4 regions of the Streptomyces sp. NPDC055962 genome follow, and region 1 is predicted to be linked to each of the others. Evidence: riboswitches for the same ligand, from Rfam matches in the RefSeq annotation. Region 1 holds a riboswitch; each other region holds the start of a gene.

The links. A riboswitch is a leader RNA that binds a small molecule or an ion and turns the genes downstream of it on or off. The one in region 1 is predicted to bind cobalamin.
Positions count from the first base shown of each region.
Region 2: another riboswitch for cobalamin. It lies ahead of ACFC51_RS02545 (ribonucleoside-diphosphate reductase subunit alpha); the one in region 1 lies ahead of ACFC51_RS18725 (ABC transporter substrate-binding protein).
Region 3: another riboswitch for cobalamin. It lies ahead of ACFC51_RS28400 (ABC transporter substrate-binding protein); the one in region 1 lies ahead of ACFC51_RS18725 (ABC transporter substrate-binding protein).
Region 4: another riboswitch for cobalamin. It lies ahead of metE (5-methyltetrahydropteroyltriglutamate--homocysteine S-methyltransferase); the one in region 1 lies ahead of ACFC51_RS18725 (ABC transporter substrate-binding protein).

Region 1 is NZ_JBHJYN010000006.1:25,533-33,013, forward strand. Features, by position in the region: gene ACFC51_RS18700 (MFS transporter) at 1-1,292, shown strand, start outside; gene ACFC51_RS18705 (type B 50S ribosomal protein L31) at 1,404-1,652, shown strand; gene ACFC51_RS18710 (carbohydrate kinase) at 1,761-2,711, shown strand; gene ACFC51_RS18715 (acyl-CoA dehydrogenase) at 2,758-4,605, shown strand; gene ACFC51_RS18720 (hypothetical protein) at 4,602-4,772, shown strand; cobalamin riboswitch at 4,834-5,022, shown strand; gene ACFC51_RS18725 (ABC transporter substrate-binding protein) at 5,053-6,126, shown strand; gene ACFC51_RS18730 (FecCD family ABC transporter permease) at 6,123-7,208, shown strand; gene ACFC51_RS18735 (ABC transporter ATP-binding protein) at 7,205-7,481, shown strand, end outside.
Region 2 is NZ_JBHJYN010000001.1:570,223-577,703, forward strand. Features, by position in the region: gene ACFC51_RS02520 (sugar ABC transporter substrate-binding protein) at 1-688, opposite strand, end outside; gene ACFC51_RS02525 (GntR family transcriptional regulator) at 974-1,744, shown strand; gene ACFC51_RS02530 (DUF3311 domain-containing protein) at 1,922-2,185, shown strand; gene mctP (monocarboxylate uptake permease MctP) at 2,182-3,834, shown strand; gene ACFC51_RS02540 (GNAT family N-acetyltransferase) at 3,960-4,460, shown strand; cobalamin riboswitch at 4,501-4,637, shown strand; gene ACFC51_RS02545 (ribonucleoside-diphosphate reductase subunit alpha) at 4,773-7,169, shown strand; gene ACFC51_RS02550 (ribonucleotide-diphosphate reductase subunit beta) at 7,169-7,481, shown strand, end outside.
Region 3 is NZ_JBHJYN010000012.1:107,972-115,452, reverse strand. Features, by position in the region: gene ACFC51_RS28425 (alpha/beta hydrolase) at 1-433, shown strand, start outside; gene ACFC51_RS28420 (DUF4185 domain-containing protein) at 560-1,786, shown strand; gene ACFC51_RS28415 (GNAT family N-acetyltransferase) at 1,958-2,488, opposite strand; gene ACFC51_RS28410 (ABC transporter ATP-binding protein) at 2,806-3,582, opposite strand; gene ACFC51_RS28405 (FecCD family ABC transporter permease) at 3,579-4,697, opposite strand; gene ACFC51_RS28400 (ABC transporter substrate-binding protein) at 4,694-5,731, opposite strand; cobalamin riboswitch at 5,770-5,935, opposite strand; cobalamin riboswitch at 6,019-6,143, shown strand; gene ACFC51_RS28395 ((2Fe-2S) ferredoxin domain-containing protein) at 6,207-6,590, shown strand; gene ACFC51_RS28390 ((2Fe-2S)-binding protein) at 6,622-7,320, shown strand; partial or broken gene ACFC51_RS28385 (hypothetical protein) at 7,445-7,481, shown strand, end outside.
Region 4 is NZ_JBHJYN010000012.1:97,979-105,459, forward strand. Features, by position in the region: gene ACFC51_RS28340 (hypothetical protein) at 1-293, shown strand, start outside; gene ACFC51_RS28345 (DUF6221 family protein) at 290-712, shown strand; gene ACFC51_RS28350 (PQQ-dependent sugar dehydrogenase) at 1,033-2,169, shown strand; gene ACFC51_RS28355 (snapalysin family zinc-dependent metalloprotease) at 2,309-2,893, opposite strand; gene ACFC51_RS28360 (deoxynucleoside kinase) at 3,465-4,133, shown strand; gene tsaD (tRNA (adenosine(37)-N6)-threonylcarbamoyltransferase complex transferase subunit TsaD) at 4,320-5,408, shown strand; partial or broken gene ACFC51_RS28370 (3-hydroxyacyl-CoA dehydrogenase family protein) at 5,577-5,723, shown strand; cobalamin riboswitch at 5,855-6,079, shown strand; gene metE (5-methyltetrahydropteroyltriglutamate--homocysteine S-methyltransferase) at 6,240-7,481, shown strand, end outside.

The DNA of each region.
Region 1 (7,481 bases):
CCGGGCTCGGGGAGCACGCCGCGCGCCGCAGATTCGTCACGGTGTCGTTCCTCTTCTGGCTGCCCGCGGGCCTCGCCCTGGCCCCCATGGTCCTGCTGCTCACCGAGCGCGGGCTGACGCTCGCCGCCGTCGCCGCGGCCTACGCCGCCCACTCCCTGACCGTGGCCGTCCTCGAACTCCCCACCGGTGGCCTCTCCGACGTCATCGGCCGTCGCAAGGTCCTGGCCGGCGCCGGGATGCTCAACGTCCTCGCCCTCGTCCTCATAGCCCTGGGGACGGCCCCGTGGGTGATCATCCCCGGCATGGCCCTCATGGGTGCGGGGCGAGCCCTGTCCAGCGGCCCCGCCGAGGCCTGGTACGTCGACACCGTGCACGCCCATGCGGGCCCCGACGCGGACCTGCGCACCGGTCTGGCGCACGGCAGCGCCGCGTCCTCCGGCGCGATCGCGCTCGGTGTGCTCGTCGGCGGCGCCACGCCCTGGCTGCTCGGCCTCGGCGACGACCCGGGGGAGGGCCTGCGGGCGCTCACCTCCGACCTGGTCCTGCCGCTGTCCGTGCCCGTGCTGCTCGGCGCGGCCGTCCACGTCGTGTTCGTCCTCTACGTCCTGACCGCCCTCACCGAGCCGCCCCGGCCCGCCGCCACCCTGCGCGGAGTCGTGCGCAGCGTGCCCGGTGCCATCGGCGCGGGGCTGCGGCTCGGCGCCGGGGACACCCTCGTCCGCCGCATCCTGCTGTCCACCGGCGCCGTCGGCACCGCCCTCGCGGCCCTCGAACTGCTCACCCCGGGCCGCGCCGCCGCGCTGACCGGATCGCCGGAGTCCGGCGCGGTGCTCTTCGCGGGGCTCGCGGCGGCCGGGTTCGTCTGCTCCGCGCTCGGCAGCCGGCTGGCGCCGCTCGTCGCCCGGCTCGCGGGCGACGGCGAACGCGCGGTCATGGCCGGCCTCGGCGCCGGCACGGCCGGCCTGCTGGCCCTGGGGGCCACCGCGGGCGCCGACGGCGGGGTCGCGGCCGCACTCGCGGTGGCCGGCTACGGGCTGGTGTACCTGGGTCTCGGCGCCGCGGGGCCCAGTGAGAACGACCTCCTGCACCGCAGGGTCGACTCCGGGGGCAGGGCGACCGCGCTCTCCGTGCAGTCGCTGGCCCAGCAGATCCTCGGAGCCGCGGCGGGCCTCGTCATCGGCGTACTGCCCCTGGGCCCGCTGCCCTGGCTGCTCGGCGCCGTCGTGCTCCTGGGCGGGACCCTTCTCTGGACCCGCCGCGCCCCCGCCGTGCCCGTCCCGTCGCCCGAGTGAGGCGGGGCCGGACACTGCCCCGTACGGCCGTCCCGGATCGCGCCCGCACCCGCCCTTGGCGAGGCTGGCCCGGAGCCGGGACGCGAGATCCCCGTACCCCCAGGAGCAGACATGCAAGAGGACAAGCACCCGCCGTACCGTCCCGTGGTCTTCCGCGACCGCTCCGCCGGATACGCCTTCCTGACCCGGTCCACGGCGTCGAGCGAGCGGACGATCGACTGGGACGACGGCAACAGCTATCCGGTGATCGACGTGGAGATCTCCGCCGAGAGCCACCCGTTCTTCACCGGTAAGGCGAGGGTGGTCGACACCGAGGGCCAGGTGGCCAAGTTCGAGAAGCGCTACGGCGAGGAAGCCTGAGCCCCGGGTCTCCGCCGTTCACCGCGCACGGGCAGAATCGGCGGCACCCGTGCGCGGCGGCCCTGCCGCACCGGGCGTCCCGTCCGCGTCCTCCAGGAGACCCGCCCCATGCCCGACAGTCCCGCCCTGCTGGTCATCGGCGAATGCGTCGCCGACGTCGTCCGGCTGCCGGACGCCCCCGACCGGACCCACCCCGGCGGCAGCCCGGCGAACGTCGCCTACGGCCTGGCCAGGCTCGGACGGGACACCACGCTGGTCACCCAGCTCGGCCCGGACTCCCACGGACGGCTGATCGGGGACCATCTGGCCTCGGCGGGGGTGCGGGTCCTGACGGACGGGAGCGGGGCGCCCACCCCGGCGGCCACCGTCGATCTCGACGTCGCCGGCAGCGCCGCGTACACCTTCGAGATCACCTGGACGCTGGGTCCCGTCGAGCTGCCGGCGCAGCCGCCCCTGCACGTGCACACCGGGTCCGTCGCCACCGCCCTGGAGCCCGGCGCGGACACCGTCCTCGGTCTCGTGCGCCGGCTCCGGGCCGACGCCACGGTCAGCTACGACCCCAATGTGCGGCCCGCGCTGATGGGGGACCACGGCCGCGCCGTGCGCCGGGCGGAGAGCTGCGTCGCGCTGAGCGACGTCGTCAAGGCCAGCGACGAGGACCTGCGGTGGCTGTACCCGGGGGAGGAGCCCGAACAGGCCGCCCGGCGGTGGCTGCGTTCCGGGCCGGCCATCGTGCTGCTCACCCGGGGGCCCCGGGGCGCGCAGGCCTTCCTGCCGGGCGGGACGGTGGGCATCGGCGCGCCGCCCGTCGGCGTCGCGGACACGGTGGGCGCGGGCGACGCCTTCATGTCCGGGACGCTCCACGCGCTGGCCGCGCACGGACTGCTCGGGGCGAAGGGCCGCCCGGGGCTGCGCTCCCCGGACCCCGCCGTCGTGGCCGACGTGCTGCGCCACGCCGTGGCGTCGGCCGCCGTGACCGTCGCGAGGGCCGGCGCGCTGCCTCCCTGCCGGGAGGAGCTGGCAGCGGCCCTGACCAGCACGCCGGTACCCGAGCCGTAGCGCGTCCAGGGGTGTCCTCCCGCGTACCGCGGTCGTTGATTTCGTTATGACCGTGACCCTTACCGACACCGCCCCACCCTCCACCACGGACCTGCTGACCGGCGTCCTCCTCGGTCCGGAATTCCGCCGGGAACACGGGTTCTGGCAGCGGCTGATCAGCACAGAACCGTTCCGCCGCCCCGCCGGCGGAACGTCCGAAGAGCGTCTGGAACTCGCCTACGACCGGTTGAGGATCCTCAACCGGTCCCTCGACAGCGGCGCCCGCCTGGCCTCCGACCCCCGGGCCCTGGCCGCCCTCCACGCCTGGCTCGGCCCGGTGGACCCCGCCCTGACGACCGTGGCGGGCATCCACTACAACCTCTTCCTCGGCAGCCTCCTCGACCACGACCGCGCCGGCCGGCGCGACCTGTCCGACTACCTGACGATGCGGCGCATCGGCACCTTCCTCTGTACGGAGGTGGCGCACGGAAACAACGCGGCGGCCATGGAGACCACCGCGACGTACGACCGCGAACGGGACGGCTTCGTCCTGCACACCCCGAACGCGGGCGCACAGAAGTTCATGCCGAACACCAGTCCGGCCGGCGGGGCCAAGTCCGGACTGGTCGCCGCACGCCTCGTCGCCGACGGCCGTGACCACGGTGTGCGCCTCTTCCTGGTGCCGCTGACCGATGACGCGCGGGCGCTCCCCGGCATCCGGGTGCGACTGCTCCCCGCCCGGATGGGCAGTCCCGTGGACCACTGCCTGACCTCGTTCGACCGGCTGTTCGTGACGCGGGACGCCCTGCTGGGATCCGGCGAGGAGGGCGGCGACCAGGGGGAGTTCCGCACCGGGCCCGGGGACAGGAGGCGGCGATTCCTCGCCTCCATCGGGCGGGTGACCCCCGGCCGGATCTCCATGAGCGCCTGCGCCGCGGGATCCGCCCGCGCGACCCTCGCCGTCGCCGTGCGCTACGGCGGCCACCGGCTGATCTCCGGTACCCGGGGGGCCCCGCCCGTGCCGGTCGACGCCCACCGGACCCACCACGGGCCGCTCGCCTCGGCGATGGCCACGGTCTTCGCCATGACCCTGCTGTACCGCAGGGCGCAGGAGCGGTGGGAGACGCGCACGGACGAGGACGGCGGGGCGGAGGCGGGGCGGCTCGTCGACGTGGCCAAGGCGTGGATCACCTGGCGGGCCCGCGAGGTGATCGTCGAGAGCCGCGAACGCTGCGGCGCACAGGCGCTGCTGGAGAACAACGGCATGACCGAACTCGTCACCGGCGTCGAGGGCGCCATCACCGCGGAGGGCGACAACATCGCCCTGTACGCGAAGGCGGCGGCCGACATGCTGTTCGCCGCGCACCCCTCCGGCGGCGGCCCGGACCGGCCACCGAACCCCGGGGACCTGTCCGACCCGCTGTTCCTGCGCAAGCTCCTCGCCTCCGTCCAGGAGATCTGGTTCGCGCGGGCCCGCGAGCGCGTCGTGCGCGCGCCCGAAGCCGACGCGCTCGGCCGCTGGAACGCGGCCTCGGGACCCGCCCTGCGCGGGGTCGAGGCCTTCGCGTACCGGCAGGCGGCCGAGGCGTACGCCGAGGCCCGCGCCGCGCTCCCCGAGGGAGCCGCCAGGGACCGGCTGGGCGAGCTTGAGCGGCTGTTCGCCACCGAGTGGGTGGCCCGCAACAGCGGCGATCTGCTGGCCGCGGGACTCCTGAGCGGCGATCAGGTCGACGCGCTGGCGGAGACCGGGGAGGAGCTGATCGCGGCCGTCGCCGCGCACGCGCGCGAACTCGCCGACTCCTTCGCCCTGCCCGAGGCGCTGCTCGCCGACTGGCCGATCGCCGGGCCCGGTTACGCGGACGCCTACGACGATCCGGAGGGCCCCTGGATCTCCTCCCCGGCGGAGGCCCGATGAGTGCCGAACGCGGGGAGCGGGCCGTGTGCAGCCGGGTGGGCGAGCGCCTGGAGGCCCTTGGACTGCGCGCGGTCCTGCTGGCCTACTGGGGCACGACGTCCGTGCTCGCCCGCCGGTGCGGGAAACCGCGGACGGACCGCGGCGAATCGGTTCACCCCAAGCGCTGACCCGCCGAGCCCGGCCGGGAACGGAGGCGGCGACGGCCCTCGAAGCCGTCGCCGCACCGCGTGATAGCTTGCAGACGCCAGTCACACTCCATGGGGAGTCAGGGAATCCGGTGCGAATCCGGAGCTGACGCGCAGCGGTGAGGGGGACGGGCGGGGCCACGGCCACTGGATCACCCCTCGGGTGGACCGGGAAGGCGCTCCGTCCGGACGAACCCGAGTCCGAAGACCTGCTGGCACCCGCTTCCGTACCGGGAGCGGAACTCCGTCACGGGCTTCGCGCATGAGCCCAGAACCGCAGAGGGACCTTGTGCCGCCCATAGCCAGCACCGCACGCCGAACCGCCCTGCTCATCACGGGACTTGTCCTCCTGACCGCCTGCGGCGGAGGCGGGAGCACATCCGACGGCGCGGCGCGGGAGGGGTCCGCCGACGGCTACCCCGTGACCCTGGAGAACTGCGGCCGTACGGTCACCGTCCACGCCGCTCCGCACCACGCCGTCTCCCTGAACCAGGGATCGACCGAGATCCTGCTCTCCCTGGGCCTCGCCGACCGGCTCGCCGCCACCGCGACCTGGACGGACCCGGTGATGAAGGGGCTGGAGAAGGACGAGGCCACCGTTCCCCGCATCGCAGGGAACCAGCCGTCCTCCGAGAAGGTCCTCGCCCAGGAACCCGACTTCGTCAGTGCCTCGTTCGAATCGACCCTCGGCAAGGGCGGAGTGGCGTCCCGCGACCAGTTCGAGGACCTGGGCGTGCCGACCTACCTCGCCCCCTCCGACTGCGTGGGCAAGGACAACACGGGCAGCGGTGACGGTTCCCGCGCCGAGCCGCTGACGATGGACCCCGTCTACGACGAAGTGCGCGACCTGGCCGCGGTGTTCGGCGTCCCGGAGAGGGGCGAGGAGCTGGTCACGAGCCTCCGGGGCCGCATCGACAGGGCGACCGCGGACATCGACGCCTCCGATGCCACCCTCCTCTACTGGTTCGCCAACGCCGAGGCCCCCTACCTCGCGGGCTGCTGCGGCGCCCCCGGCATCATCACCGAGGAGCTCGGCGCGAAGAACGTCTTCGACGACACGCACGAGGAATGGCCCCAGATCAACTGGGAGACGGTCGCCGACCGCAACCCCGACGTCCTGGTCATCGGCGATCTGACCCGCAGGTCGCAGACGGCCGAGAACGCCCGGAAGAAGATCGAGTTCCTGGAGTCCGACCCCGCCACGAAGAACCTGGACGCCGTACGGCACAAGAGGTACGTGCTGCTCAGCGGTCAGGCGATGAACCCGACCATCCGCACGGTGGAGGGCGTGGAGCGTGTCGCGGCCGGGCTGCGCTCGTTCGGGCTCGCGAAGTGACGAAGACCGGGCACGCTCCGGACACACGCGTCCAGGTGCCCTCCGCCGCACGGCCGGCCGCCGGGGCGCGCGTCCTGCGCGACGGCCTCCTGTGGAGCGCCGGAGGAGCCCTTCTGCTCCTGTCCGTCGCGGTCGCCGTCACCATCGGCCCCGCCCGCATCTCCGTCCCGGACGTGTGGTCGGCGGTGGCCTCGCACCTCGGCCTCGGTGATGCGCGGCTGACCCCGATCCGGGACGGCATCATCTGGAACCTGCGCATGCCCCGCACCCTGCTCGCCGCGGTGTGCGGTGCCGGGCTCGCGGTCTGCGGCACCGTGATGCAGTCGCTGCTGCGGAACCCGCTCGCCGATCCCTTCGTCCTCGGCGTCTCCTCGGGAGCGTCGACGGGGGCGGTCGTGGTCGTCGTCCTCGGGGTCGGCGGGGGAGCGGTGTCGGTCTCGGCCGGCGCCTTCGCGGGGGCGCTGTGCTCGTTCGGTCTCGTCCTGCTGCTCAGCCACACGCTCGGCGGGTCCACCGACCGGGTCGTCCTCTCCGGGGTCGCGGCCATGCAGTTGTTCTCCGCGCTCACCTCCTTCGTCGTGATGACCGCCGCCGACGCCGAACAGACCCGGGGCGTGCTCTTCTGGCTGCTCGGCTCGCTGAGCGGGGTCGGCTGGAGCGAGGTGTGGACGTGCGCGGCCGTGCTGGTGGTGACCCTGGGGATCTGCCTCGGGCACGCCCGTACCCTCGACGCCTTCGCCTTCGGTCAGGACGCCGCGGCCGCCCTCGGGGTGCACGTCGCCCGCACCCGGCTCGTGCTGCTGTGCACGACCGCGCTGCTGACCGCCGCTCTCGTCAGCTCGGCCGGCGCCATCGGGTTCGTCGGGCTCGTCCTGCCGCACGCCGCCCGGGCGCTGACCGGTTCCGGGCACCGGAGGCTGCTGCCGGTGACCGCGCTCGCCGGAGCGATCTTCCTGGTCTGGGTCGACACCCTGGCCAGGACCGTCCTCGACCCGCAGGAGGTGCCGGTCGGCGTGGTCACCTCCCTCATCGGGGTGCCCGCCTTCGTCCTCGTCCTCCACCGCACCCGGAGGAGCGCATGACGACGGCAGGGCACGGAACGGACACCTTCCCCGACGGGCTGCGGGCCGCGCGGGTCAGCCGGGAGGCCGGCGGGAGGATCGTCCTGGACGGGGTGAGCATCGCCCCGCCCCCCGGCACGACGGTCGGTCTGCTGGGGCCGAACGGCTCCGGCAAGACCACACTGCTGCGGGTGATGGCGGGCGTGCTCGCCCCCGCCTCGGGGGTCGTCACCCTCGACGGCCGGACCCTCGCCGAGACCGGCCGGCGCGCCGTGGCCCGCCGTGTGGCCGTCG
Region 2 (7,481 bases), on a different contig from region 1:
ACTCCTTCGCACCCTCGTCGTACTCGGCGATGGAGCCGCCGTAGCCCGCGACGTAGGACATGGCCGCGTACCAGTAACGGCCCGGCAGGTAGAGGGACGAGAAGCGCTTGTCCTTCTTGTTGTACTCCGCGGAGACCTTGTCGAGTGCGGCGAGCAGCTCGTCCTCGGTCTGCGGGAGGACATCGCTGCCCGTGCCCTTCTTGAGCATGTCCTTGTTGTAGATCGCGACACGGGCGCCCGCGTAGTAGGGCACGCAGAACTGCTTGCCCTCGAAGGTGCAGGTGTCCTTCAGACCCTTGATCCAGGTGTCCGAGTTGTCGTACTTCTTGGGGTCGATCTCGGCCAGCGCACCGTTGAGGATGTACTGCATCGTCTCGGTGTTGCCGAGCTCGACGACGTCCGGGAACTTGTCGCCGCCGAGGGCCGTGTCGAGCTTCTTGGCCTTGTCCGCCCACTGCTGGTACTGGACGTCGACCTTCACCTTGGGGTACTTCTTCTTGAACTGCGCGTTGACGTCCTTGACCAGTTCCGGCCAGGTGCTCTGCGCGTCGACCATGAGCCAGACCGTCAGGCTCTCGGTACGGTCCTTCGGGTCCTTCGAGGCGTTGTCATTACTGTCCCCACCACACGCCGCGATTCCGGTCATCATCGCTGCGACGCCTACTGCCGCAATGAGCTTGCGCTTCATGCCACACCCTCCTCAGGGATACCAGCAACCCCCCGCCCACCGCGAAGACGTACGCCGGCGCTACCTGTGGGGCTGGGACCTGGTCTTTAATGGTTTAGACCAGTACCGGGAGCTTGGCCTAGACCTTTAGGGGTGTCAAGGGTGTATAAGAAGTGCACTCGCGTCCGTTATCGGACCGACACCTGAGGGAGGGCGACGAGCCGTGACCGGACCGTGCCACCATGTGAGCCGCGACAGACGGAGGAGCCGGTGACGGCAGCAACGCAGCAGTCGGGAAGGCGGGCCATGGGTGCCGACGGGGGCAGCAGTACGAGCGAGACGGGTACGGGTACGGGTGCGCGTACGGCACGCGTCCCGAAGTACTACCGGCTCAAGCGCCACCTCCTCGACATGACGGACACCATGCCGCCCGGCACCCCTGTGCCGCCCGAGCGGACCCTGGCCGCGGAGTTCGACACCTCGCGCACCACGGTGCGCCAGGCCCTCCAGGAACTGGTGGTCGAGGGCCGGCTGGAACGCATCCAGGGCAAGGGCACCTTCGTCGCCAAGCCGAAGGTCTCCCAGGCCCTGCAACTCACCTCGTACACCGAGGACATGCGCGCCCAGGGTCTGGAACCCACTTCCCAGCTGCTGGACATCGGCTACGTCACGGCGGACGACACCCTCGCCGGGCTGCTGGACATCACGGCCGGCGGGCGGGTGCTGCGCATCGAGCGGCTCAGGCTCGCCAGCGGCGAGCCGATGGCCATCGAGACGACGCACCTGTCGGCCAAGCGCTTCCCCGCGCTGCGCCGTTCGCTGGTGAAGTACACCTCCCTCTACACCGCCCTGGCCGAGGTGTACGACGTGCGGCTCGCCGAGGCCGAGGAGACCATCGAGACCTCGCTCGCGACCCCGCGCGAGGCGGGACTGCTCGGCACGGACGTCGGTCTCCCGATGCTCATGCTGTCCCGGCACTCGATCGACGGACACGGCGAACCGGTGGAATGGGTGCGCTCGGTGTACCGGGGCGACCGGTACAAGTTCGTGGCCCGTCTGAAGCGTCCGACCGACTAGACGTCCCGGACCTCCGGCGCGGCCGATCCCCCTGTGCGGACAGGGGGATCAGTCATTTCGGGCGACACCGGACCGTTGCAGGACCGCAATGCGGACGGGGGGTGACGGTGGGCGGACCTCTCGCCTAGATTTCCTGCGCATTACACCAGGTGATCAGCGAGGGGACGGAGTCGCCACATGCCAGAAGAAACCGATGCGAACCCACCGGCAGCACCGGCGGTGACACCCGCCAGGGTGGTCATCGCGCTCTGCCTGATCGCCCCGTTCGTGGCGATGCTCTGGGTGAGCTCGTACGCGAAGGTCGAACCGACCTTCATCGGCATCCCGTTCTTCTACTGGTACCAGATGCTCTGGGTGCTCGTCTCGACCGCGCTGACCATGATCGCGTACAAGCTGTGGCAGCGTGACCAGCGCGCCCGCAAGGGGGGTGCGTCCGCATGAAGGACGGCGTGAACGGCGTGGCACTCGCCGTGTTCATCTTCTTCTTCCTGGCCGTGACGGTCATCGGATTCATGGCGGCGCGCTGGCGCAAGGCCGAGAACGAGGCGAGCCTCGACGAATGGGGGCTGGGCGGGAGGTCGTTCGGCACCTGGGTCACCTGGTTCCTGCTCGGCGGCGACCTCTACACGGCGTACACCTTCGTCGCGGTGCCCGCGGCGATCTACGCGGCGGGCGCGGCCGGCTTCTTCGCCGTCCCCTACACGATCCTCGTGTACCCGCTGATCTTCACCTTCCTGCCGCGCCTGTGGTCGGTCTCGCACAAGCACGGCTACGTCACCACCTCGGACTTCGTCCGGGGCCGGTTCGGCTCGAAGGGGCTCTCGCTGGCGGTCGCCCTCACGGGCATCCTCGCCACCATGCCGTACATCGCGCTCCAGCTCGTCGGCATCCAGGCCGTGCTGGACGTCATGGGCGTCGGCGGCGGCGAGAACACGCACTGGTTCGTCAAGGACCTGCCGCTGCTGATCGCGTTCGCCGTCCTCGCCGCGTACACGTACTCCTCGGGGCTGCGCGCACCCGCGCTCATCGCGTTCGTCAAGGACGGCCTGATCTACCTGGTCATCGCGGTGGCCATCATCTACATCCCGATCAAGCTCGGCGGCTTCGACGACATCTTCGCGAAGGCGGGCGAGGCGTTCGCCCAGACCAACGAGGCGACGGGCAAGCCGCGCGGAGCACTCGTCCCCGGGGACATGGGCCAGTGGGGTTACGCCACGCTGGCGCTCGGCTCGGCGCTGGCGCTCTTCATGTACCCCCACTCGATCACGGCGACGCTCTCCAGCCGCAGCCGTGAGGTGATCCGGCGCAACACCACGATCCTGCCGCTGTACTCGCTGATGCTGGGCCTGCTCGCCCTGCTCGGCTTCATGGCGATCGCCGCCGGCATCAAGGTGGACAACGGCCAGCTCGCGATCCCGCAGCTGTTCGAGAACATGTTCCCCGACTGGTTCGCGGGCGTGGCCTTCGCCGCGATCGGCATCGGCGCCCTGGTGCCCGCCGCGATCATGTCGATCGCCGCGGCGAACCTCTTCACCCGCAACATCTACAAGGACTTCATCAAGCCCGACGCGACCCCGGCGCAGGAGACCAAGGTCTCCAAGCTGGTCTCGCTGCTGGTGAAGGTCGGTGCGCTCGCCTTCGTCCTCACCATGGACAAGACGGTGGCGATCAACTTCCAGCTGCTGGGCGGCATCTGGATCCTCCAGACGATGCCGGCCCTGGTGGGCGGCCTGTTCACCCGGTGGTTCCACCGCTGGGCCCTCATCGCCGGCTGGGCGGTCGGCATGATCTACGGCACGGTGGCCGCGTACGGCGTCGCCAGCCCGACCCAGAAGCACTTCGGCGGGTCCTCGAAGGAGATCCCGGGCATCGGCGAGATCGGCTACATCGGTCTCACCGCGATCGTGCTGAACATCGTCGTCGTGGTCGTGCTGACCTTCGTCCTGAACGCGCTGAAGGCCCCGGCCGGTGTGGACGAGACCTCTCCGTCCGACTACACGGCCGACGTCGGCGACCCGGGCGTCAAGGCCGAACTCCCGCCGGCCACGGTGGGCGCCCCCGGGGACGAGGAACCGCTGCAACGAGCGTAGGCCTCGCGTCGTCCGTCCCGGCGGGGTCTCCCCGCCGGGACGTCCGCGCGCGTGGGCCGGAGCATGTCGGCGCCGCCTCGGAAAGGCCGTGCGCCCGGCCCGCGGGCCGGTGCAGACTGGCTCCCATGGATGTCTCGATCAGACCGGTCCGCACCGAGGAGCACGAGGCCCTGGGTGAGATGACCGCCCAGGCGTACCTCGACGACGGGCTGCTGGACTTCGACGCCGACGACCCCTATCTGGAACAGCTTCGCGCCGTCGGGCGCCGGGCCGCCGAGGCCCTGGTGCTGGTCGCCGCGGACGCCGACGACGGCGTGCTGGGCGGGGTCACGTACGTCGCGCCCGGAAGCCCCTGGGCGGACATCGCCGGGGAGGACGAAGCCGAGTTCCGGATGCTGGCCGTCTCCGCGAAGGCGCGTGGCCGCGGTGCAGGCGAGGCGCTCGTGCAGGCCTGTGTCGACCGCGCACGTGCCGCCGAGGGGCTCTCCGGGATCGTCCTGTCGACCCAGTCGTCCATGGAGGCCGCCCACCGCATCTACCGCCGCCTGGGCTTCGTACGGACGCCTGAGCGGGACTGGAGCCCTGTGCCGGGCTTCACCCTCCTGACGTTCCGCCTGGCCTTCTGACCCAGCACGACACTACATCTGGGGGCTGCCATAACCAGCGGCCCCCACATGTATGCTCGACCTCGCTGTCGCCGCAGGGGAATCCGGTGCGAATCCGGAACTGTCCCGCAACGGTGTGATCGGTGCGCTTTCGCGCATCGCGGAGTCCGAAGACCTGTCGGCAGCGCGTCCGGCTCGACCGAACCGGACGCAGAGACGTCCGGGCCCCGCGGAGGGCCGGTGGACGCCGTGCGCCGTGCCCCCCTTCCCGGGTGCCGTCGTGTCCGGCTGCCCCGCTCCCGCAGGCCCTGAGCCGAGCGAGGGATAGCCCCAGTGACCATCGCGCCAGCAGACCCGGTTTCAGCCGCGGAACTCGAAGGCCGCACGACCGACGCGCCCGGGACCGCACTCCTGCGGACCCTGACCGGTCTCACCGCCGATCTGCCCGACACCGACCCCGGACGGGTCGCCGCCGCCGCGCTGCGCGGCCGCAACGCGCGGTCGGACGAGGCCGAGCTGCGCTCGCTGGCCACCGAGGCCGCCGCCGGCCTGATCTCCGAGGACCCGGCCTACTCCCGGCTCGCGGCCCGGCTCCTCACCCTGGCCATCGCGGACGAGGCCGCCGGCCAGGGGGCCGTCTCCTTCTCGGCGTCGGTCGCCGTCGGACACCGCGAGGGCCTGATCGCGGACCGGACGGCCGAGTTCGTCACGCTGCACGCCGCCGCCCTCGACGCCCTGGTCGACCAGGCCCTCACCGACGGCGCCGACGACCGCTTCGGCTACTTCGGGCTGCGGACGCTGCACAGCCGGTACCTGCTGCGCCACCCGATCACACGGGAGGTCGTCGAGACGCCGCAGCACTTCATGCTGCGCGTGGCCGCCGGTCTCGCCGAGGACACCTCCGAGCGCGCCCTGGGCGAAGTCGCCGCGCTGTACGGACTGATGAGCCGGCTCGACTACCTTCCGTCCTCCCCCACCCTCTTCAACTCCGGCACCCGGCACCCGCAGATGTCCTCCTGCTACCTGCTGGACTCGCCGCTGGACGAGCTCGACTCGATCTACGACCGGTACCACCAGGTGGCGCGCCTCTCGAAGCACGCGGGCGGCATCGGCCTCTCGTACTCCCGTATCCGCGCCCGGGGTTCACTCATCCGGGGGACCAACGGGCACTCCAACGGCATCGTCCCGTTCCTGAAGACGCTGGACGCCTCGGTCGCCGCCGTCAACCAGGGGGGCCGGCGCAAGGGGGCCGCCGCTGTCTACCTGGAGACCTGGCACGCGGACATCGAGGAGTTCCTGGAGCTGCGCGACAACACCGGAGAGGACCAGCGGCGTACGCACAACCTCAACCTCGCGCACTGGATCCCGGACGAGTTCATGCGCCGCGTGGACGCGGACACGGAGTGGTCGCTGTTCTCCCCCGCGGACGCCCCGGAGCTGGTGGACCTGTGGGGCGACGCGTTCGACGCGGCGTACCGCGCCGCCGAGGCGAAGGGGCTGGCCCGCAAGACGATGCCGGCCCGCGAGCTGTACGGCCGGATGATGCGCACCCTCGCGCAGACCGGGCAGGGCTGGATGACGTTCAAGGACGCCTCCAACCGCACGGCGAACCAGACCGCGGAGCCGGGCCGCGTCGTGCACTCCTCGAACCTCTGCACCGAGATCCTGGAGGTCACCGACGACGGTGAGACGGCCGTCTGCAACCTCGGTTCGGTCAACCTCGGCGCGTTCGTCGCCGACGGTTCGATCGACTGGGAGCGGCTGGACGCCACCGTCCGCACTGCGGTGACCTTCCTCGACCGGGTCGTGGACATCAACTTCTACCCGACCGAGCAGGCCGGGCGCTCCAACGCCCGCTGGCGCCCGGTGGGTCTGGGCGCGATGGGCCTCCAGGACGTCTTCTTCCAGCTGCGCCTGCCCTTCGACTCCCCCGAGGCCCGCGCGCTCTCCACGAAGATCTCCGAGCGGATCATGCTCGCCGCGTACGAGGCCTCCTGCGGTCTGGCCGAGCGGTCGGGCCCGCTGCCCGCCTGGTCCGAGACCCGTGCCGCGCGCGGCGTGCTGCACCCCGACCACTACGACACCGAACTGCACTGGCCGGAGCGCTGGGACGCGCTGCGCGCCCGCGTCGCGAAGAGCGGGATGCGCAACTCCCTGCTGCTGGCCATCGCGCCGACGGCGACGATCGCCTCGATCGCCGGGGTGTACGAGTGCATCGAGCCGCAGGTCTCCAACCTCTTCAAGCGCGAGACGCTCAGCGGCGAGTTCCTCCAGGTCAACGCCTACCTGGTGGACGAGCTGAAGCGGCTGGGCGTCTGGGACGCCCGCACCCGCGAGGCGCTGCGCGAGGCGAGCGGGTCCGTGCAGGGCTTCGCCTGGATCCCCGAGGACGTGCGGGCTCTGTACCGCACGGCGTGGGAGATCCCGCAGCGCGGCCTGATCGACATGGCGGCGGCCCGTACCCCGTTCCTCGACCAGAGCCAGTCGCTCAACCTGTTCCTGGAGACGCCGACGATCGGCAAGCTCTCCTCCATGTACGCGTACGCCTGGAAGCAGGGGCTGAAGACGACGTACTACCTGCGGTCGCGCCCGGCGACCCGGATCGCCCGCGCGGCGTCCGGGAAGGCCGCCGCCTCCGCCCCCATCCCCGTACAGCAGGCCGCCGCCCCCGACGCGGACGCCATCGCCTGCTCCCTCGAAAACCCCGAGTCCTGCGAGGCCTGCCAGTGATGAGCACCACGAACAACGAGAAGAACCTGCTCGACCCGGGCTTCGAGCTGACCCTGCGTCCCATGCGCTACCCGGACTTCTACGAGCGCTACCGGGACGCGATCAAGAACACCTGGACCGTCGAGGAGGTCGACCTCCACTCGGACGTCGCCGACCTCGCGAAGCTGTCGCCGGGTGAGCAGCACATGATCGGCCGGCTGGTGGCGTTCTTCGCGACGGGTGACTCGATCGTCTCCAACAACCTGGTGCTGACGCTGTACAAGCACATCAACTCCCCCGAGGCGCGGCTGTACCTGTCTCGGCAGCTCTTCG
Region 3 (7,481 bases), on a different contig from region 1:
CGCGGCCAAGTACTACGGCCACTTCGCCTCGGTGAGTGCGCACTCCGGCCCGGCCAGCCTGCGCCGCGACTTCGGCCTGGTCACCCACTGGGCCAACGCGTCCTCCGCCGCCCTGGATCTGAACGGCGGCACGGTCTACGGGGCTCCGCTGTGGGACGAGGCCCGGGTCACCGCCGACAATCCCGTCGAGCGCATCGAGAGCTACCGGAACAAGCGGGTCTTCCTGGTCGCCGGCACGAGTCCCGACCCGGTCAACTGGTTCGACACCGTCAACGAGAGCCAGGTGCTCGCCGGTCAGCGCGAGTTCCGGGACCGGCTGGGCCAGGCGGGCATCCCCCACGAGTGGCACGAGGTGCCCGGCGGGCACTTCGTCCGGCCCGATCTCTTCCAGCGCGACCTCGACGGGGTCGTCGCACGGCTCCGCAAGGCCTGACGCGCAGGGCGGTGGAGGATCCGGCGCTGCGAAGCGGACCGAAGCGGCCCGTACCCGGCGCCCCGCCCCGCCCTCCCCCTTCCCCCGGGTCCACGCCCGGTCCCCCCACTCACACGGAGGATCGACATGTCCACCCCCTCTCAGCCGGAGCGCCGCGCCGCCAGTCGCCGGTCCACGCTCAAGGCGGGCATGGGCTTCGCCCTGGGAGCCGGCCTGCTCGGCGCGACCCCCGGCGTGGCGGCCGCTCGCGACCGGTCCGCCTCGCCGGCCGGTGCGGCTGCGCAACTGCGGCAGACCGGCGCCCCGTTGTGCGAACAGCCCGGCGACTCGGCCGCCGCACAGGGCCTCGGCTCCGGTGACCTGGCGATCCCGTACCACAGGGAGCACGACAACACCTGGGGCTATGTGTTCGGCGACGCGTTCGGCGGAATCGCCCAGGCCGAACCGTACCTGGGGTCTCCGGTGATCCTGAACCAGTCACGATTCGACGCCTCAGGCCAGACCCCGATCTCGTTCTCCTGGGCGCTGCCCACCGCCGGTGCCGCCCGCCAGTGCTTCGACTACGCGCACTGGGCGGACAACGGGCACGGCTTCGAGATCTCCCGCATCCCCAACGACTGCATCGAATTCGGCGGGCGCACCTACATCCAGTACACATCGGTGGCCCTGTGGGAGAACATTCCGGCCGGATACGACGGCTCGCTGATGTCGGGCGTCGCGTACTCGGACGACCACGGCGTGACCTGGCAGGACTACCCGTACCACTGGGCGGGTGACACGCAGGGGTCGAACCAGTCCATGTACGGGATGTGGTCGTTCGCGGGAATCGACCCCGACGGCTGGCTCTACATCTTCTCCAAGCGCTGGAACGGCACACATGTGAACACCGCCGACGGCGGCGCGATCCAGCTGTTCCGCATCCGGCCGGACCAGTTCCGCGCGGGCAATTTCGGTGCCCAGGAGAACTGGGCCTTCCTGGAAGGCCGCTGGCAGTGGACGACGGCGGCGGCACCGTCGATCATGCTGTCCGGGAACAGGATCGGGGAGTTCTCCGTCAAGAGGATCGGCAGCACGTACTGCATGAGCTACTTCGACGTGGACGACTACGCGATCTGCACGCGCACGGCGCCGCGACCGGACGCCGTCTGGACCGCTCCCAAGCCCCAGATCGTCGGTGACGGCCTCCCTCCGCACCACTGGGGGAAGCCCCAACTCCCCTTCCTCTACGGTGGATACATCCACCCGGGCAGTGCGAGCGCGACGTCCCTGACCTTGATCGCCTCGCAGTGGCAGTCGGCGAACCACGGGAAGACGCCCTACCGCGTCCTCCAGTACGACGGCATCCGCCCCTGAGGTTCCCGGTCACCGGCAGGCGTCATCGCGTACCGGCGCGGTGATGCCCGCCGTGGCCGACGTCCACGGCGGTCGCAGCGACTCTCCCCGAACACCCCGACGCGTCGTGTGACCACATCAGGGCGGTCCCGCGCCCGGGCCGCCGGCGACGACCCGCACGGGCCCGGGAGGTCACGGCCTCACCAGGCCGCCCACCCACCAGTCGTGCGGCGTGCCGTCGTTGGCGATGCTGCGACGGTGCAGTGTCCCTTCGACGGTGAAGCCGAGCTTCTCGGCGACGGCACGCGAGCCGGTGTTCCCGGCCATGGCCCACCACTCGATGCGGTGGACGTCGAGGGTCGCCCAGCCCCAGTCGCACAGGGCCCGAGCGGCCTCCACCGAGTACCCGCGTCCGCGTTGTCCGGCAGCCGCCCAGTAACCGAGCTCCCAGACGCCGCGACTGACGAGGGCCAGGCAGTACGAGCCGACCAGCGCGCCGGTGTCCTTGCGGAACGCGCCGAGGGTGTAGTCCCTGTCCGCGGCCCACTGGGCGGGCAGCTTCTCGCCGACGAGCTTCTCCGCGTCCGCGCGCCCGAACGGCACCGGCACCGGAGTGTAGAACTGGATGTCCTCGTCCTGGCAGGCTTCGTGCACGGCATCCACGTCGACAGGTGTGAAGGCCCTCAGCACCAGACGGTCGGTCTCAAGAGTCACTGGATCCATCGCGGCAGTATGGCCACCATCAACAGGCGGCGACCAGTGAATATCCCGTCCGCTCACCACCCGTCACGACACTCCGGTCCGGTCAGCAGCCGTCCCCGGCACCCTGGGACGAGGTGACGCGGGGCCGGCACCGTCCCCGTCCGCCGGCCTTCCTCCGACGATCCGGTCGGCCGTCGCCGGCTGACGGCCGACCGAGCGGAGCGGGTCCTTCCCGGGCTCACCTGGAGGAGGCGGCGAAAGTGATGTCGCGGTGGCCGAGGGACACCGTCCACGACCGGTTCGCCGCCTCCGGGGCCCGGCATTCCCCGAAGCGGGCATCACCCGGGCAGGAACGTCACCTGGGGCGCCCCCGTGCGCGGATGGACCGAGATCTCGCTGGTCACCTGGTACACATCGGCCAGCAGTCGGGGTGTGAGGACCTCGGACGGCGGGCCGCAGGCCACGATCTCGCCCTCGTGCAGGACGTGGAGGCGGTCGCAGTAGTAGGCGGCGAGGTTCAGGTCGTGCAGGGCGAGGAGGACGGTCGCCGGCAGGCGGCGCAGTATGCCGAGCACGTGCAACTGATGCCGGATGTCCAGGTGGTTGGTGGGCTCGTCGAGCACGAGGAGAGCGGGCTGCTGGGCGAGGGCCCGGGCGATGAGGACGCGTTGGCGTTCACCGCCGGAGAGCCGGTCGAAGGGGCGTTCGGCGAGGTGGGTGACATCCACCGCGGAGAGGGCGTCGTCGACGAGGGCGGTGTCCTCCGCCGTGTCGCCGTCGAGCAGCCGCTTGTGGGGGGTACGCCCCATGGCGACGACGTCGCGGACGGCGAGGTCGAAGTCGGCCGCCGAGTCCTGGACCACCGCGGCGACGGTGCGGGCCAGCAGGCGTACGGGCATGGCCCAGGCATCGGTGCCGTCGACGCGGACCGTGCCCGCGGCGGGACGCAGGACCCGGTACACGGCGCGCAGGAGGCTGGACTTGCCGCTGCCGTTGGGGCCGACCAGACCGATCACCTGGCCGTCCGACGCGGTGAGGGAGATGTCGCGCACCAGGTGGCGGGCGCCTGCGGTGAGGGTCAGATTCTCGACGGACAGGTCGGCGGCGGGGTTCATACGGCTCCTCCGCCGGTCGCGCGCCGGGCGTCCCTGCGCATCAGCCACAGGAAGAACGGCCCGCCGCAGAGCGCGGTGAGCACACCGACCGGAATCTCCAGGGGGGCGGCGACCGTGCGGGCCGCGATGTCGGCCCAGATCAGGAACACCGCGCCGGCGAGGGCGGCCGCAGGCAGTACCCGGCGGTGGTCGCCGCCCACGAACAGACGCACCGTGTGAGGCAGTATCAGACCGACGAAGCCGATCGGTCCGGCCGCCGCGACCAGCACTCCGGTGACCAGGGAGAGCAGTACGAACATCCGGGCCCTGAAGCGGGCCACGTCCAGGCCCATGGTGGTCGCGGCCTCCTCACCGGCCAGCAGCAGGTTGAGGTTGCGTGACTGGACCAGGAGGACGCCGATGCCTGCCGACACGGCCAGGACCGGGAGCAGGAGCGTGTCCCGGTCGACGCCGCCCAGGCCGCCGAGGGTCCAGGCGAGTACGGCCCGGGCCTCGTTGCCCCGGTCCGTGGTGAGCAGCAGCAGGTCCAGGACGGCGGTGAGCACCGCCGCGATCGCCACGCCGGACAGCACCAGCCGCGTGGAGGTGATGCGTCCTCCGGCGCGGGCGGTGACGTAGACGAGGACCAGTGCGCCGAGTGCGCCGGCGAAGGCGGCACCGGAGAGGGAGAGCGGTCCCAGGAAGCCCATGCCGAAGACGATGACCGTGACGGCGCCGAGGGACGCCCCGGAGGAGACCCCGAGCAGGTAGGGCTCCGCGAGCGGGTTGCGGATCAGTGCCTGCATCGCGGTGCCGACCACGGCGAGCCCGGCACCGGTCACCGCCCCCAGCAGGACACGGGGTGCCCGGACGTCGAGCACGATGGTCTCCCGCGCTCCCGACCAGCCGGCTTCCGTCCAGTCGGCTCCGAGCGCGTGCGTCACGATGCCCCAGACCTGGCCGGGTGGCACGTGGACCGAGCCGATGGCCAGCCCCGCGGTCGCGGACGCCACGAGCAGCGCGGCCAGCACGCCCAGTCCGCACGCGAAGGGCGCGCGGCGGCCCGGCGCGGGTCCGGACCTCTTTCCGGCGGACACGGGCCGACCGGCGGGTGCCCCGGTGGCGGCGGGCGTCACCGGAAGCTCTCCGGGTGCAGCCCCCGGGCCAGGTCGTCCACCGCGTACGCGGAGCGGATGCCGACCAGCGTCGCGGTCAGGGGCAGGACGACGAACCGCTTGTTCCTCACCGCGGGGACGTCGGCGAGGGCGTCCTGGGCGAGCAGGAACTTCTTCTTCTGCTCGACGCTTCCGGAGCCGGCGTAGTCGTAGACGGCGATGACCTCGGGGCGGCGTTCCACCACCTGCTCCCAGGAGACGTCACCGAAGACGTCGTCCAGATCGGCGAAGACGTTCCTTCCGCCGGCCAGCCGGATCAGGTCGGTGCCCAGCCCCTTCCCGCCCGCCGTGAACGCGCTCTTGTCTCCGCTGTCGTAGACGAAGACCGGCACATCCGGCCGGTCCTCGACGGCGGACTTCGCCTGGCCGACGCGGTCCTCCAGGTCGGAGACCAGTTTCTCGGCACGGCCGGAGACGCCGAAGATCTTGCCGATGGTGCGGACCTCGGCGTAGGTGTCCTCGACCGTCACCCGCTTCCTTCCGCAGTACTCGCGGTTGAGCTGCGTGTCGATCCCGGCGTCGGCGAACGCTTCCCGGGAGCGGCCTTCCTTCTCGGCGAAGGCACTGCCGTAGCCGCCGTAGACGAGGTCGGGTTCGGAATCGAGGATCTTCTCGAAGGACGGCTCGCGCCGGGCGAGTTCGGGTATCGCCTCGAAGTCCTTCCTCAACTCGGGCAGGACGGCCGAGTCGGGGAAGGCGGTGCCCACCATGCGGTCCTTCAGACCGAGGGCGAGCATCAGTTCGGCAGGATGCTGATGGATCGTGACCACCCGGGACGGCGGCCTCTCGTAGGTCGTCCTGACCCCGCAGTTGTCGATGGTGACCGGAAAGCCCTCCGGTGACGACGCCGTATCCGCGGGCTTCGCGGCGCTGCCGCCGGACGAGCCGCAGCCAGCGGTCAGCAGGGCGGCCGACAGGGCAAGGGCCGCGGCCGCGCCCCGCAGGGCCGGGTGCCGGCGGGCCGGGAAGGAACCCGCGCGGGCAGGGGTGGGCAAGGGATACACGTAGAGCCTCCTGGGGAGTCCGCGCTCCTCGGAACGGGCCCGCGACAGGCCAGTCTCCTGACTTCCGGCGGGTTCCTCTTCTGCACACGGCGTACGGATGAGGACGGACCGCAGGTCACAGTGGCGGGACCGTGCCGGACTCACACCGGCTTCCTGATTCCCATCGCGGCGATGACCTGGCGATATTACGTTTCTTCGCGTCGCGGGCATAGTGCCCCCCTGCTGTCACCACAGCGAAAGGGTGGAAGTATGACCGGAGCAACAGGCGACTGCGGTCCGAGGAAGCCGGTGAGAATCCGGCGCGGTCCCGCCACTGTGATCGGCGAGCGAGCCCCGCACACGACCACTGCCCCCACGGGTGGGAAGGCGCGGCGCGAGCTTCGACCCGAGAGCCAGGAGACTCACGCGGTCGCCTCCTCGACGGACCACCGGGGCGGGTCTCCCCGGAAGAGAGGAACGATCCCGCATGCCTGCCCGCACCCTCCCGACCGGCCGCGAACCTGTTCCCTGCCGGATCGTCCTGTGCCGTGACTGCTGCTGCGGCACCCCGAAGGTGACCGGCGTGGACCACGCCGCCCGGACCGAGCGGCTGAGTGCCCGGGCGCCGGTCCGGTTCTGCGCCTGTCCGGACCTCTGCGAGCAGGCCGACGTCATCGTCGTGCAGCCCTCCGCCGAGGGCCCTGCGGTCGGCGCACGACCCGTCTCGCCGAGACTGGTCAACGATCCGGACGCCACCGAAAACATCGCCGCATGGGCCACGGCCGGCGGGCCAGGAGTCCTACCCCAGCCGGATGTTCCCGACCTCTGCACCCTCACACCGCCACGCCGGCACACGACCCCCCGGCCTTGACGACGGCAGCCCGGACCGAGAGGCAGGACCCGTGGACGACGCCCGCGCACCAGCCGCATCCGTCACCGCCGCGCTGCACGACGTGGCGGGGATCGGAGGCTTCTTCGCCCTCAGGATCGGTGGCGAGGACGACGGCTGGCATCCGCTCGCCCGCTCCTACGCGGAGGGCTTCAGCGACCTCGCCGAGGCCGTCGCCCGCCGCCACCACACCCCCGAAGCACGCATCGACGTCTCCGTCGCCCAGCTCGGACACGCCGCCCGCCTCTGGTCCCCGGCCCTGGCCTGCGTCGTACTCCACGGGATGGTCCCCGATCTGGAGGGGCTCCAGCGCGCCGACGACGGACCGGCCCTCAGGGTGCCCCGCCCCGCCGGCTGGTATGCCGACCGGCTCGGCGACGGTGCACCCCGTGCTCTCTACCAGCAGGTGACACGCCATCTGTCGGCACTGTCCGACGGACTGCGCGTCAAGGTCGCCCCGCGCCTGCTGGACGGCAACTCGGCGTCGGCCCTCGCCGGGGCGGCCCACGCCCTGCTTGCGGCACGCCCCGATGTACGCCGACCGCTCACCGCCCTGACGGCCACGCTCCTGGACACCGGACGACTGGCGGGCACGGGCGTGCTCACCGGACCCGAACTCGCCTTCCGCCGCCGGAGCTGCTGCCTCTACTACCGCGCGCCGCGCGGCTCGATGTGCGGAGACTGCGGACTGGCCGGGCGCCCGCGTGCATGAGCCGTGCGCGGCGCCGTCCCGAAGGGCAGGACCCAGGGCGACCGCCGGCGCGCCATGCTGCCCCGTCCCGGCCCTGCTGGCCGGCGCGATCGCCCTGCCGGCCCTGTCCGCACCAGCATGGAGGTTCGCAGCGAAGCCGGGCCCCGTCGAAGCCTTCGTTC
Region 4 (7,481 bases), on a different contig from region 1:
GTTTCAACGAGGAGCTGGAGAAGGCCGGCTTCGCCGCCAACGTAGTGGTCACCCAGCCCGATCGCTTCGGTGTCGAACCCGAGGACGCCGCCAAGCACGCCCGCTTCTCCGTCGCCGCCGCTGAAGCACGTCTCGTGCTGCTCGACGACACCGTGGTCCCGTACCTGGATACCGCGGGGCCGTACGGCAGGAACGCCGAGTTCCAGCTTCGGCTGCTCGCCGCGCCCTATGTCGAGCACCGGGACTACCCCCACGACGGGGAAGCCACCGACCGGCCGGGGAGCCCGGCGTGACCGCCGACCTGGTCGACTTTCTCCGAGCCCGTCTCGACGAGCAGGCCGCAGCAGCTGTCTCCGCCGGCGGGACGGGCGAGATCTGGCGGGCCCTGGGAACCGGCGTGTACTCCGCGGCCACCGCGGAGGACGACGTCCCCCCGCTGGTCACCGCGGGCCCGGAGGTCGGCGGGTCCGACGAGGACGCCGCCCGCGCCGAACACATCGCCCTGCACGGCCCGGCACAGGTATTGCGTCAGGTCGAGGCGACACGGGGCCTGCTCGAGCGGTACACGGCGTCCGGGACGGGTGCAGAGCTTCCTGACGCGTCCCATCGCTCTGCGGACGACGTGCACCGCATGGCCGTCGACATGGTGGTACGGCACCTCGCGCAGGCACACGCCGACCACCCGGACCATCGGCCCGAGTGGCGTCCCTAGGCCGGGCCAGTCATGTGGCTTCCGGATCCGTCGTCTCGCAGATCCGGAAGCAGACCGGACATCCCCTCGTTCCCTCGCCACGACCCTTCGAGCGCCGTCGGACCGATGGGTGGGCCCCGAGCAGGTCGCGGGGCGGAGGACGGAGGAAGAACAGACAGGCAGGGTTTTGGTCTATACCAACTGTCGTCGTCCCCGTATCCTCATCCGTGGCCAGTAGCACCATCCCCCACTCAGGTTGCGCGCTGGCGCGGGCGACACCCACCTGACCCTGTTCCGAACAGACGGGTGACGTCCCCCTTCGCCGCCTCCAGGAGGTCACGGTGAAAGTTCGCACCAGAAGTTCGGCGATCATCGGCGCCATCGCCCTCGTCGCTTCCCTCGCACTGACCACGGCGTCCGCCGACGAGCCCGCCGCCCCACGCCAGTCGGCGAAGGTCGCGCTCAAGAAGGTGGCCACGGCCCAGAATCCGACCGCCGGGACCGCAGGCCCCGGGGGCACGGTCTGGATAGCCGAACGCGCAGGCAAGGTACGGGTCCTCAAAGGCAGCACACTCGGAAAGCCCGTCCTCGACATCTCCGCAGAGACGACCACCGACGGCGAACGCGGCCTCCTGGGCGTCGCTTTCGACAAGAAGTTCGCGCACTTCTACATCTCGTTCACGGACCTCGAAGGCACCAGTACCGTCGACGAGTTCGCGGTGCGGGGCGGCAAGATCCAGCCGAATTCCCGGCGCACCGTTCTCACTCAGACTCAGCCCTACTCGAACCACAACGGCGGTGACATCAAGTTCGGCCCCGACGGCTACCTCTACATCGCCCTCGGCGACGGCGGCTCCGGTGGCGATCCGGACGGAAACGGGCAGAATCTCGACACGCTGCTCGGCAAGTTGTTGAGGATCGACCCGCGCGGCGGCACACCGTACGCGATCCCGTCGGACAACCCCTTCGTCGGAACGCCGAACGCCAGGGGTGAGATCTGGGCGTACGGGCTGCGCAACCCGTGGCGGTTCTCCTTCGACTCCGGCACGGGTGACCTGCTGATCGGCGACGTCGGCCAGAGCGACTGGGAGGAGATCGACTGGGCCCCGGCGGACAGTGAGGGTGGTGAGAACTACGGATGGTCCCAGATGGAGGGCACTCATCCGTTCCGGGGTGGCACGGAGCCCGCGAACCATGTGCGTCCGATCCACGAATACGACCGCACCGGACTGGGCTGCTCGGTGGTCGGCGGGTACGTCTACCGGGGGAAGGCCATTCCTGGCCTCCGGGGTCAGTACGTGTTCAGCGACTACTGCGACGGCACCGTCCGTGCACTGCAGATGGAGAACGGCGAGGTGACCGGCGTGAGCGACCTCGGGGTCAACGGCGGCGAGACCGTCTCGTTCGTGCAGGGCTGCGACGGCGAACTGTACGTCCTCGGCATAGCCGGCGGCATCTCCCGCATCGCCCCGGCCTGACGGCAGGTGGAGGGCGGAAACGTTCTCTGACGGATGCCGTGCGCCCGAGCGGGCCGGAGCGCGTGTCCGCGGTCTCCGGCCCGCCCGAGGGGCGCACCCGGGCAGACCCGTCCCCAGAGGTCACCCTCCGGTGGAGTGATCAGTAGGCGGCGTCCACGAGGGTGCGTCCGGCGGAAGGCAGGAGCGGAGCGAAGCCGTTGGCGTAGGCGGATTCGACACGGCCGCGTTCAGTCGCGTTCGGAACGGCGTTCCTGCATGCGGTGCCGGCGCTCGACCCCGACATCAGCTGGGTGCAGGGACCGGGCTTGGTGTCGGGCAGGCCCAAGCTGTGTCCGATCTCGTGGGCGGCGATGCGGGTCTTGTCGTAGCCGTCGGACACCGCCTGGCTGCCGAGCTCCACACGCACCTGTCCGCCTGGGCGCACCGGACCGAGCGTCGCCTGCGGCCAGCCGGTGGTGGCGACGATCTGGATCTCGGCGCGGGCGCCAGGTGCGGCTTCGACCAGCTTGACGTTGGCGACGTTCTGGTTCCACGAGGCGACTCCGGCGGCGATCGCCGCCTCCCAGCCGACTGCGCGGCTGTCGTCGTAGCGGAGTGTCACCACCGCTGCGGCGCTCCTCGTCCCGTCCGTCTCCGGTGCGGGTGCGGCGTGCGCTGCCGTTGCTGTGGCCATGGCGATCGCGGCGGCGGTGCCGGCTGCCCTCGACCATAAGGAATGCGGCATTGCTGTCCCTTCACTCGTGGGGGAACTCGGTTCCGAAGGGGATCCGAGAGTGGGGATGACCTGCATCGGCCGGCCGGCCGGTGCAGGTTCTTCCTGGGCGTCAGGACTATGCCCCTCCACCCGGACATGTCATGCCTCCGTCATCACAAAAGGGCCGGAAAACTACAGGCCCACAGATGGACGGTGGCCAGGCGGACGAGCCGGCGCCCGGGCACCGCCGCTCGTCGCCTCCGCGCCGCCGACGGCCGCGCGCGCGTCCCCGGCCGACGTTCCGGACGGCGCCCCCACCTCACCGGAGCTCCGGAATCGCGCCTGGTGAGCAGCGCGCAGCACGGACCGACCCAGGGTGGACCATCCTTTAGGATTCACGTCGGATGTGGTGCCTGTGGCTCGCTTTCCTGCGCCACGGCCGCAGAGCGGTCGCGCCGGTCAGGACATCGGACCGTTCCGGAACCGTGGTCCGGACGGGCCGCGTGGCGCTGATCATGAAGACCTCGGGAATCACGTGCGTCCCAGTGGCGTGAGGTGCCCACCTGCCCACAGACAGAAGACGCCCAGGGAGAAACGAGGTATGTCCGTGATCTGCGTCGGAGGCATGATCGGGATCGGCAAGACCAGCGTGGCCGAACTGCTGGCCAAAGAGCTCGGCAGCAAGGTCTTCTACGAGAGCGTGGAAGACAACCCGATCCTTCCGCTCTTCTACACCGCGAGCCCCGAGGAGATCCAGGCCAAGCGCTACCCCTTCCTCCTCCAGCTGTACTTCCTCAGGACCCGGTTCGCGTCGATCAAGGAGGCGTACAAGCAGGACGACAACGTCCTCGACCGGTCCATCTACGAGGACTGGTACTTCGCCAAGGTCAACCACGATCTGGGCCGGATCAGCTCGCTCGAACTGCAGGTGTACGAGGGACTGCTGGACGAGATGATGCGAGAGATCGACGGCCTGCCCTACCGCAAGGCTCCTGACCTCATGGTCTACCTCAAGGCGGACTTCGAAACGGTCCTGCACCGCATCGGGCTGCGGGGACGTGACTTCGAGCAGGACGACAGCCTGGTCGAGTACTACCGGACGCTGTGGTCGGGATACGACGCGTGGGTGCACCAGCACTACTCGGCCAGCGAGGTCCTCGTCATCGACATGACCGAGACCGACGTGGTGAACGACCCCGAGGACGCGGCCCGTGTGGCACAGGAGGTCAAGGACGCCTTGGCCGCGGTCGCCGGCCGGACCGGCCGCTGAGCCTCCTGCGCGGTGCCGAGTTCGCACTGCCGCCCGGGGCGGCCGGTGAACGCATCGGTCGGCGTCGCCACACTCCTGACCGCTGGCGGTGGCCCGGCACCCCTGACCGTCCCTCCCGTTCCGGCGCGCTGAACACCCGGTCCACCAGCAGAGCCTTGTTGCACATATATTGCAAGAGCAATATGCATGCAGAAGGAGGCCGTGGTGGGTGCACCGGTGGTGCTGGGGATCGAGTCGTCGTGCGATGAGACCGGCGCGGGCATCGTGCGGGACGGAAGGCTGCTGGCCCACGTGGTGGCGTCGAGCATGGAGGAGCACGCGCGTTTCGGCGGCGTGGTGCCCGAGATCGCCTCGCGCGCCCACCTCCAGGCGTTCACACCGGTCGTGCGGCAGGCTCTGGCCGAGGCAGGGATGCGGCTCGGACAGATCGACGCGGTGGCCGTCACCACCGGCCCCGGCCTGTCCGGTGCCCTCCAGGTCGGCCTCGCCGGAGCGAAATCCCTCGCCTATGCGGCAGGCGTCCCGCTGTACGGCGTGCATCACCTCGCAGGGCATGTCGCGGCCGACACGCTGGAACACGGCCCGCTGCCCCGGCCGTGCGTCGTGCTGATCGTCTCCGGCGGCCACACCTCGCTGCTCCTGGTCCGGGACCTGGTGCGCGAGCCGATCCCGCACCTGGGCGACACACTCGACGACGCCGCCGGTGAATGCTTCGACAAGGTCGCCCGCATCCTCGGCCTGCCCTACCCCGGGGGGCCCGCCATCGACCATGCCGCGAGGACGGGCGACCCGGAGGCCGTGGTCTTCCCCCGCCCCCTGAGCAAGGCCGGCGACGACCCGTACGCGTTCTCCTTCTCCGGACTCAAGACGGCCGCCGCCCGCTGGGTGGAGCAGCACCGCCTGCGCGGCGAGGAACCGTCGATCGCCGACGGTGCGGCCGCCCTGCAGGAAGCCGTCGCCGACGTCCTCACCCGCAAGGCCGTCCGTGCCTGCCGCGACCACGCCGTGAAGACCCTGGTCGTCGTCGGCGGCGTGGCCGCGAACTCCCGCTTCCGCGCGCTGGCCGGACAACGGTGCGCTGCGGCCGGCATCGAGCTGCGCGTGCCGCGCATGACGCTCTGCACCGACAACGGCGCCATGATCGCCGCGGTGGGCGACCTGCTGGTCCGCTCCGGCGCCGAACCGGCCCCGCTCGACGTGTCGGTCGACCCGTCCGCACCACTGGAGTTCGCCGCGCTGACACCGACGGCGGGCCCTACGGTCCGGGCCGCCTGATGATTCCCGTGGTCCGGCCCATGGTGTCTGCGCACTGACCATCGATCGGTTCGGCGGCCGAGGCGGCAACGGAGATCTTCGCCGCGCCCGGAGGTGCCCGTGGCGACGCCGCTCGCCACGACCGTGGTTCTCTCCGCCGAACGGGCGGGGTCCGTCGTGAACACCCTGCTCGACACGGCCGTTCCTTCCCTCGCCCTGTCGCTCCACGACGAGTCCGAGGAGCCTCTGTACGCCCCGCCACCGCTGCTCACGCGCATGGTCGGGGCAGGTCTGCCCGGCCGGAAACCGGGCGCGGGCACGTACGAGCGGGGCTGAGACCCGCGCTGCCGTGGAGGGGTGGTGAGCGGAACGGTTCTGTCCCCGCTCCTCACCCCACGGTGCGGTCGGACCAGCAGCCCGGCCGTCCCGGATCGTGGGCGGGGGTGTACGCATTCCGTCCGCCCCGTAGGGTGTCGGGTGCAGCTGGTTCGCCCCCGTCCGCCAGACGGGATGCGTCGTAAGAGGGAACCCGGTGGGAATCCGGGACTGCCCCGCAGCGGTGAGTGGGAACGAACGCCGTCATACGCACTGGCCCCGGGAGGGTCTGGGAAGCGACGGCCACTAGGAGGACGCCTCTTCGGAGACGCCCGTGCCCGCGAGTCCGAAGACCTGCCCGTTGCCCGCACGCGACCGGTCGCGTGCGGAGATCCCGGTGACCTCGTGGGCGGGTCGGCGCACATATCGAGCGGCACGCACGGTGCATTCCCGGCGTGACCCGTCCGATCGGTCGTCCCTTCGCGTCCACGTCCCGTCCCCGGGATGTCCAGGACACATCTCGCGAAGGAGAGTTCCGTGACAGCGAAGCCCGCAGCCGCGGCAGCACGAGCCACCGTGTACGGCTACCCCCGCCAGGGTCCCGACCGTGAACTGAAGAAGGCCGTCGAGGGCTACTGGAAGGGCCGCGTCAGCGCCGACGCCCTCAGGGAGACCGCGGCCGGTCTGCGCCGTTCGAACTGGAGGCAGCTGGCCGAGGCCGGCATCCACGAGGTGCCGTCCGGCGACTTCTCGTTCTACGACCATGTCCTGGACACCAGTGTCATGGTCGGCGCCGTCCCCGAACGGCACCGCGCGGCCGTCCGCGCCGACGCACTCGACGGCTACTTCGCGATGGCCCGGGGCAACCAGGACATCGCCCCCCTCGAGATGACGAAGTGGTTCGACACGAACTACCACTACCTGGTCCCCGAACTCGCCCCGGAGACCGTCTTCTGCGCCGACTCCGCGAAGCAGGTGGCCGAGTTCCGGGAGGCCCTCGCCCTCGGTCACACCCCCCGCCCGGTACTCGTCGGCCCCGTCACCTACCTGCTGCTCGCCAAGCCCGCCCCCGGCGTCGACGTCGAGTTCGAACCGCTGACCCTGCTGGACCGGCTCCTTCCCGTCTACGCCGAGGTCCTCGCCGACCTCCGCGCGGCGGGCGCCGCGTGGGTGCAGCTCGACGAGCCCGCACTCGTCCAGGACCGCACCCCTGCCGAGCTCGACGCCGTCGCCCGCGCCTACCGTGAGCTCGGCGGCCTCACCGACCGGCCGCGCCTGCTGGTCGCCTCGTACTTCGACCGCCTCGGCGACGCCCTGCCGGTCCTGGCCAAGTCCCCGGTCGAGGGCCTCGCCCTCGACTTCACCGAGTCGGCCGCCGGAAACGTCGAGGACCTGGCCGCCGCCGGTGGCCTCCCCGGCAAGCGCCTGGTGGCGGGCGTCGTCAACGGCCGCAACATCTGGATCAACGACTACGAGAAGTCCCTCGCCACACTGGGCACCCTGCTCGGACTCGCCGACCAGGTCGACGTCGCCGCCTCCTGCTCCCTGCTGCACGTGCCTCTCGACACGGAGCCGGAAAGCGACATCGATCCCGAGATCCTCCGCTGGCTCGCCTTCGCCCGGCAGAAGACGAAGGAAGTCGTCACTCTCGCCGCGGGGCTCACCGCGGGCACCGACGCCATCGCCCAGCAGATCGCCGCCAATCGGGCCGACCTCGCTTCCCGGGCCGACTCCCCGGTCACCTACGACCCGGTGGTACAGGCCAGGGCCGACGCCGTC